DNA from 2 places in the Streptomyces sp. NPDC048507 genome. Region 2 is predicted to be linked to the other one. Evidence: predicted binding sites of a transcription regulator. Region 2 holds the regulator's gene; the other holds the start of a gene.
What was found. Region 2 encodes HspR, which represses chaperone genes until heat shock. Its sites were predicted from a motif close to TTGAGNNNNNNNNNCTCAA; they were not measured.
Positions count from the first base shown of each region.

Region 1: lon (endopeptidase La) is a predicted target of HspR. The motif match lies at 2,107-2,125, and genes of this name have one in related genera.

Region 1 is NZ_JBICWZ010000010.1:19,664-23,846, forward strand. Features, by position in the region: gene lon (endopeptidase La) at 1-2,084, opposite strand, end outside; gene ACGFXC_RS25430 (SUKH-3 domain-containing protein) at 2,422-3,222, opposite strand; gene ACGFXC_RS25435 (hypothetical protein) at 3,448-3,807, shown strand; gene ACGFXC_RS25440 (SDR family NAD(P)-dependent oxidoreductase) at 3,909-4,183, shown strand, end outside.
Region 2 is NZ_JBICWZ010000004.1:405,687-409,869, reverse strand. Features, by position in the region: gene ACGFXC_RS14915 ((2Fe-2S)-binding protein) at 36-350, opposite strand; gene ACGFXC_RS14910 (hypothetical protein) at 350-646, opposite strand; gene ACGFXC_RS14905 (helix-turn-helix transcriptional regulator) at 731-1,762, shown strand; gene ACGFXC_RS14900 (heat shock protein transcriptional repressor HspR) at 1,915-2,379, opposite strand; gene dnaJ (molecular chaperone DnaJ) at 2,381-3,571, opposite strand; gene grpE (nucleotide exchange factor GrpE) at 3,611-4,183, opposite strand, start outside.

The DNA of each region.
Region 1 (4,183 bases), on a different contig from region 2:
CTGGGGCCGTCCTTGGGGACCGCTCCGGCCGGGAAGTGGATGTGCACGCCCCGGTCCTTGAGGTCGGCCACGGGCAGTTCCAGTTCGGCGCCGTGCGAGCGCAGGAAGCTCAGCGCGATCTGCGCCGATTCCTTCATGACGTCGCCCAGCTGGCCGGTGAGGGTGAGCCCGGCGGCCCCGGTCTCGGGGTCGGCGAGCGAGGCCTCGACGAAGAGGACGTCGCCGCCCGCGCCGGTCACGGCGAGACCCGTGGCCACGCCGGGGACGGCGGTGCGCCGTTCGGCCGGGTCCTGGGCGGACTCGGGGACGTGGTGCGGGCGTCCGATCAGGGCGCGCAGACCGTCGGCGCCGATGCGCAGCGGCAGTTCGCTCTCGCCGAGTTCGTGCTGCGAGGCCACCTTGCGCAGCAGCCGCGCGAGGGACCGCTCCAGGGTGCGCACGCCCGCCTCGCGGGTGTACTCCCCGGCGAGGCGGCGCAGCGCGTCCTCCTCCAGGACCACTTCGTCGGCGCCGAGTCCGGCGCGCTCCAGCTGGCGGGGCAGCAGGTGGTCGCGGGCGATGACGACCTTCTCGTCCTCGGTGTAGCCGTCGAGGCGGACGAGTTCCATGCGGTCGGCGAGGGCTTCGGGGATGGCTTCCAGGACGTTCGCGGTGGCCAGGAAGACGACGTCGCTGAGGTCCAGTTCCACCTCCAGGTAGTGGTCCCGGAAGGTGTGGTTCTGGGCCGGGTCCAGGACTTCCAGGAGGGCGGCGGCCGGGTCTCCGCGGAAGTCGGACCCGACCTTGTCGATCTCGTCGAGGAGGACGACGGGGTTCATGGAGCCGGCTTCCTTGATGGCCCGGACGATGCGGCCGGGCAGGGCGCCGACGTAGGTGCGGCGGTGGCCGCGGATCTCGGCCTCGTCGCGGACTCCGCCGAGGGCGACGCGGACGAAGGTGCGGCCCATGGCGTGGGCCACGCTCTCGCCGAGGGAGGTCTTGCCGACGCCGGGGGGCCCGACGAGGGCCAGGACGGCCCCGCCGCGGCGGCCGCCGATGACGCCCATGCCGCGTTCGGAGCGGCGCTTGCGCACGGCGAGGTACTCGGTGATGCGGTCCTTCACGTCGCCGAGCCCGGCGTGTTCGGCGTCGAGGACGGCGCGGGCGCCGCGGATGTCGTAGGCGTCCTCGGTGCGCTCGTTCCAGGGCAGCTCCAGCACGGTGTCGAGCCAGGTCCTGATCCAGGAGCCCTCGGGCGACTGGTCGCTGGAGCGTTCCAGCTTCTCGACCTCCTTGAGGGCGGCCTCGCGCACCTTCTCGGGCAGGTCGGCGGCCTCGACGCGGGCGCGGTAGTCGTCGGACTCCTCGCCGCCCTTCTCGCCGCCGAGCTCGCGCAGTTCCTTGCGGACCGCTTCGAGCTGGCGGCGCAGCAGGAACTCGCGCTGCTGCTTGTCGACGCCGTCCTGGACGTCCTTGGCGATGGACTCGGCCACGTCCTGTTCGGCGAGGTGGTCGCCGAGCGCCTTGACGGCGAGCCTGAGGCGGGCGACGGGATCGGCGGTCTCCAGCAGTTCGACCTTCTGGGCGACGCTCAGGAAGGGCGAGTAGCCGGAGTTGTCGGCGAGGGCCGAGACCCCTTCGATCTGCTGGACCCGGTCCACGACCTGCCAGGCCCCGCGCTTCTTGAGCCAGCTGGTGGCGAGGGCCTTGTACTCCTTGACGAGCTCGGTGACGGCTCCGGGCAGCGGATCGGGCACCTTCTCGTCGACGGTTTCGCCCTCGACCCACAGCGCGGCGCCCGGGCCGGTGGTCCCGGCGCCGATGCGGACGCGGCCGCGGCCCCGGATGAGCGCGCCGGGATCCCCGTCGGAGAGCCGTCCCACCTGCTCGACGGTCCCCAGCACACCGGTGGCGGCGTACTTGCCGTCGACGCGGGGCACGAGCAGGACCCGGGGCTTGCCGCTCCCGGCCGCCGCCTGCGCCGCCTCGACGGCTCCGCGCACCTCGGCGTCGGACAGATCGAGCGGTACGACCATCCCAGGCAGCACGACCTCGTCGTCGAGCGGCAGTACGGGCAGGGTGAGCGTTACGGACGTCGAAGCCATGATCTTCCCTCCGGCAGTGAAGTTGAGCTATGCCGACTCAATGCATGTGCGCCCCCCGATGTTCCCCCCACCCCGTTCGCCGGCGGCGAACACCAAGGATTGCCGTCCGGTACTGGTCGACCTTTCATTGACCAGCTTCAGGCTGCACGTGATCTTGCACAGGTCAGCGTGACGTTGCATGAGAGGCGGAGTTAGCTGGTCGTAGTGCATGCGTTAGGTGGTACCGGGCCGTGTGGCAGGGCCTCCGGCGGAGGGCTTCGAGGTCGGGTACATCGATCCGGGTGGGTCGGAGTTCCGACGCCCCCTCGCGGATGTGTGGGCGACGCGGTTCGAGGTCTTAGTGCTGGACTGAGGCGGGCATACGGACTGGCATCACTCCAAGGATGAGGTTCTCCATGGCCTCGGGCATACGACCAAACCTGGCCAGCCAGTTGGCGACGACATACAACTCGCCATGCTCATCCAGGCCGAGGAACGAACGGCCGTGGTCAAGTTCCCCCAACGGAAAGAGGTGGCACCCGATCTCCTCACCCCATTCACCGAATCGGCCCTCTTCGCCCAGCGCAAGCAGCGGGTCGAGTTCGAACGGTTCCCTCGCTCTCGTGATCCCGGAGCCACTGCCAACCACAGTCAGCCCGCCGAACTCACGCAGGAAATCCTCGGCGGCGGAATGAACACGGAAGCCGTCGGCTTCCAGACGCTCTCGCCGCGTTGTCACCTCAACATTTCGCCCCGGATACCAGCCCGCATCACGCAGCACTGACTCCACCTCGGCCGACCAGACGTGGGACTCCCTCTCCTGAACTGCACGCCGGCCACGCACCAAACGGGCGGCGAACGCGACTACCTCGGCTGGATCGGCTGCCTCGAAAGCGACACGATCTCCCCGTTCGCCGCGGTCCACTACGGAGTAACGATCCGGACGGGCGAACATCGCCGGGAGCGGTTCACGCCCCCAGTCCTCCCAGTTGTCTGATGCCGACACGCTCAGCTGCTGCATCGAGATCCACGGATACATCGCGCTCAGCAACGGGTCACTGGCAGCCGCCTGCAACAGCGCCCCCAGGGACGGGGAGGACTGGTCGCCCACAGCTGGAGGGAGGGTATTCCTCCAAGAGCACCGCCCAAGCCTCCGCATGACTGCGCTTCGCACCTTCAGACCCCATGCCCCGACGATGCTGCACGCTCGCCGACGGCGTCAACGACGAAACCGCTCAAGGGCCGACTACGCGAAATGCAAGGTTGTTCTGGGCAACCGGGCCACGCATCGCCCAGCTCAACTCTTCACCACGCACCTCACCACGCAGGCCTCTCGCAACTTCACATTGGATCGGACAATTGCGACGAGGAGAGGAGGGCGGTCGTGGTCGTTCCAGGGTGCCCGCGCTGTGGGCGGGAGCTGATGGCGTTCGAGGTCCTGCGGCGCGGGAGCCTCTGGGGTGGCGGCGGGCCGCGCCCGCGGTCCGGGGAGTCGTGGTGGGAGTGCCCCGGCTGCGACTGGCTGGGCGTCCGGCGCCCGCCGGACGGGCCGCTGCGGCCGATGCGGCGACTGGAGGGGGCGGAGGAGACCTGCGTGTTCTGCGGGTTCGAGGGGAACGTCGCCGGAGTCCCGTGGCGGGCGGAGGACGGCGGCTGGCGGGACTGGATCGTCTGCCTGAGCTGCGGCAGGAGCAACCAGCGTCGCGTCGGGCCGCCGGACGGCCCCGCCCGGGCCGACGAATAGGAAACGAGACGTCGCGTCTTGACGATCTCGCCGGCCCGGGGCACAGTGAACCCAGAAAGCGAGACGGTACGTCTCGTCTCATCAGTGACGGGAGCATCCCCATGCGCACTTCAGCCACCGGCACCGGCCGCGTCTGGTTCGTCACCGGCGCCAGCCGCGGTCTCGGGCGCGCCTTCGCCGAAGCGGCGCTGGCCGCCGGTGACCGCGTCGCCGCCGCCGCGCGCAGCACCGGGCCGCTGGCGGAGCTCGCCGCCGCGCACCCCGGCCGGGTCCTGCCGCTCCCCCTCGACGTCACCGACCGCGACGCGGTCTTCGCGGCCGTCGAAACGGCCGTCGGCCACTTCGGCCGGCTCGACGTCGTCGTCAACAACGCCGG
Region 2 (4,183 bases):
CACCTGGGGCGATCTGCAACGACGGGGGAATCGCCTCAGGCACTGCGGGGGGTGGCGGCGGTGATGTCGGGTTCGAAGAGCTGGTGATCGCGCTGATCGAGGTTGACGAAGACCATTCCGTACCGCACCTCGCAGCGGACGGGCTGCGGTGCGCCCCGGGGGCGGCGCAGACAGCGGTAGGCGCGGACGTCTTCGTCCTCCTCGCGCACGACGACGATCGGCTGGCCGAAGAGGGTGACCATCAGCGAGTCGCCCGCGTAGGGGATGGCGGTCGCAAGGTCGATGAACTGCCAGCCGGACCGGTAGGCGGAAGCCATCTCACGTCGGAAGTCGCGGTCGTCGGGGGTCATCAGGCGACCGTCGCGGGTGCGGCGTTCCAGCCGCTGTCGGACTGGACGGTCGGCACGACGTTCCAACCGCTGTCGAGCTCACCGTCCGCCACGGTGTTCCAGCCGCTGTCCGTCTTGCCCGCGGGCCTGGCGTCCCTGCCGCTGTCCGTCGGCGCGACGTTCCAACCGCTGTCGGCCAGAGCACCCCCCGCGTCGCCGTTGACAGCGCCGACTGCCCCAAAGACCGCAACAGCGGAGAAAACAACGGCAAGCGCCGAGCGAAGCATTCTCTTGTACATGGTCGGCTTCGTCCTCACTTGATGGAATCCTCTCCCCCGCATGTCAGACCATGGCTCATTCAGGCACGTTACGGCCACAGGGACGATGCATCATGTTCTTGCATGTTCAGGACCCTGGGGGGTGGAGATTTGCCCATAAGCGACACAAACCCGACACATCCCCACCCCGTGACATCGATGTGCGACGAGGGAGCCCGGCTCTACGCGGCGGCGCTGAGCACCGGACGGGTGCCGCGCAGCGAGGTGGAAAACGTTCCCTGCCTGCTTGAATTCGCCCTCCTGCGCCCCGACCCGGATGACGCGAACCAGCTCCGGGCGGTTCCGCCCGCCATCGCCCTGGCGCAGCGGCTCCAGCCCCTGGAACGCGAGATCCAGGACCGGCGGCGCAGCGCGATCGACCTCACCGACGCATTCGAGCCGTTCCTCACCATCAGCGCGCAGAACCCCTCGAACACCCACGCCATCACCGTCCTGGAGGGATTCGACCAGATCAACGCCGCGCTGGACCTGGCGACGGCCGAGTGCCACACGGAGATGCTGACGGTCCAGCCGGGCGGGGCCCGCCCCTCCTACGCCCTCAGCGAGGCGCTGGAACGCGACGCCCCGCTGATCGACCGCGGGGTGAGCATCCGCACGCTCTACCAGCACACCGCCCGGCACAGCCAGGGCACGCTCGCCTACGTGGAGCGGATCTCGGCGGGCAAGGTGGAGATCCGCACCCTGGAGGAGCTGATCGAACGGCTCATCGTGTTCGACCGCACGGTGGCCTTCATCCCGGTCAGCGACGACCGGCGGGTGGCGCTGGAGCTCCGCCACCCGGGGCTGGTCGACTACCTGATCAAGGTGTTCGAGCAGCTGTGGCGGCGGGCCGTGCCGCTCAGCGACGAGGTCACGTACACGCACATGCCCGACGGGATCTCCGGCGTGCAGCGCTCCATCGCCCAGCTGCTGATCGAGGGGCACGTGGACGAGGCCATCGCGCGCCGGCTGGGGATGAACGTGCGGACCTGCCGCGCGCACATCGCCCGGCTGGCCACCGCCCTGGGCAGCGGCAGCAGGGCCCAGCTGGGCTACCTCATCGCCCAGTCGGGGATCCTGCACACCGAGGGCCCCCCGGACCTCCCGGAGCCCTGAGGGGGCCGTACAGGGCCGCCCACGGCCCCGTGACGCGCGACGCGCGAAGGCCCCGCCCGGGATTTCGGGCGGGGCCTTCGCGCGTGCAGGTTCTTACAGGGCCGAACGGGCCGTACGGGTCGTACGGGGGCCTGCGCCGGGTGCGGGCGGCGTCAGTCCATCGGGCGCTTGGGACGCCAGACGACCAGCGCGCTGCCCGGCTGCGGCGGCTGGTACGGGACCAGGTCGCGCCGGTAGGAGGCGTGCACCTGGGCCTCGCGGGCCTTGAGGGTGGCCGCGGCCCCGTCCACCGCGCTGGCGAGCTCGGCGACGCGCTGCTGGAGCGCGGCCACCTGGTTCTCCAGTTCGATGATCCGCTTGATTCCCGCCAGATTGATGCCCTCGTCCTGGGACAGCGCCTGCACCGTGCGGAGCAGCTCGATGTCCCGGGCGGAGTAGCGCCGGCCGCGGCCGGCCGTCCGGTCCGGGGAGACCAGGCCGAGCCGGTCGTACTGGCGCAGGGTCTGCGGATGCAGGCCCGACAGCTGGGCGGCCACCGAGATGACGTAGACCGGGGTCTCGTCGGTCAGCTGGTACGCACCACTGCCGAAACGGGTCTGTCGTCGGCGGCCGTCCATGTCAAGCTCCCTTCGCGGACTCGAACAGCAGGGCGCGCGGGTCCTCGGACCCCACCGCGTCGCGGTACGTCTCCAGGGCCTCGCGGGCCTTGTCGCTCAGTTCCGTCGGCACCGCCACCTCCACCGTGACGAGCAGGTCGCCGCGGGTGCCGTCCTTGCGGACCGCGCCCTTGCCGCGGGCCCGCATCGTACGGCCGCCGGGGGTGCCCGGGGGGAGTTTCAGCGTGACCGCCGGACCGTTCAGGGTCGGCACCTTGATGTCGGCGCCCAGGGCGGCCTCCGCGAAGGTCACCGGGACCGTCACCGTGAGGTTGTCGTCCTTGCGGCCGAACACCGGGTGGGAGTCCACGTGGACGACCACGTAGAGGTCGCCCGCCGGGCCGCCGCGCTCGCCCGGAGTGCCCTTGCCGCGCAGCCGGATCCGCTGGCCGTCGGAGACGCCCGCCGGGATCCTGACCTGCATGGTCCGCGAGCTGCGGGCCCGCCCGCTGCCCTTGCAGACGTCACAGGGGGTCTCCGCGATCAGTCCGCGGCCCTTGCAGTCCGCGCAGGGGTCGGTCAGCGAGAAGCCGCCGCCGCTGCCGCGGGACACCTGGCCGGTGCCGACGCAGGTCGGGCACACCCGGGGGGTGCCGTTCTTGTCGCCGGTGCCCGAGCAGGCCTTGCAGGGTGCCTGCGAGGACATCCGCAGCGGGACGGTCGCGCCGTCCACCGCCTCCGTGAAGGAGAGCGTCACCTCGGACTCGACGTCCTGGCCGCGGCGCGGCTGGGTGCGGCCTCCCGCACCCGGGCCGGCGCCACGGTTGAACAGGCCGCCGAAGACGTCCCCGAGGCCGCCGCCGAAACCGCCGGCCCCCGCGCCGCCACCGCCGCCCTGGGTGCCCCCGAAGAGGTCGCCCAGGTCGAAGTTGAAGGAGCCGCCGCCCCCGCCCGGACCGGGGCGGAAGCCACCGTTGCCGAACAGGGCGCGGGCCTCGTCGTACTCCTTGCGCTTCTTGGGGTCGCCGAGGACGTCGTTCGCCTCGGAGATCTCCTTGAAGCGCTCCTCGGCCGAGGCGTCGCCCTTGTTCGCGTCCGGGTGGAACTCGCGCGCGAGCTTGCGGTACGCCTTCTTCACCTCGGCGTCGGTGGCGTCCTTCGGGACACCGAGGACCTTGTAGTAGTCCTTCTCGACGAAGTCCTTCGTGCTCATCCCCGGTGGCCCTCCTCTCGGTTTCCTACGTGTGCTGCGTCAGCCCTCTTCGGGGGCATCCGCGTCCTTGTCGGACGGCTTGTCGCCCTCCGCGGACTCGGACTTGGCGGCGGGCGCCGCACCCGGCTGGGGCTCGGCGACCGCGACCCGCGCGGGACGGATCGTACGCTCGCCGATCCGGTACCCCGGCTGCAGGATCGCCACGCAGGTGTCCTCGGTGACGTCCGGCGCGTACGAGTGCATCAGGGCCTCGTGGATCGTCGGGTCGAAGGGCTCGCCCTCCTTGCCGAACTGCTGCAGGCCCATCTTGGCCGCCGCGGTCTCCAGCGACTCGGCCACCGACTTGAAGCCGCCGACCAGTTCGCCGTGCTCCCGCGCCCGGCCGATGTCGTCCAGGGTGGGCAGGAGCTCCGTCAGGAGGGACGCGACAGCGATCTCCTTGACGGCGATCCGGTCCCGCTCCACGCGGCGACGGTAGTTCTGGTACTCCGCCTGGAGCCGCTGGAGGTCCGCGGTGCGCTCGCCGAGCGCGGTACGGGCCTGGTCCAGCTGCGCCAGCAGAGCCACGTCTGCTGCTGCGGAGTCCCCGGCCGGGGCCGCGGCCTCCTCCTT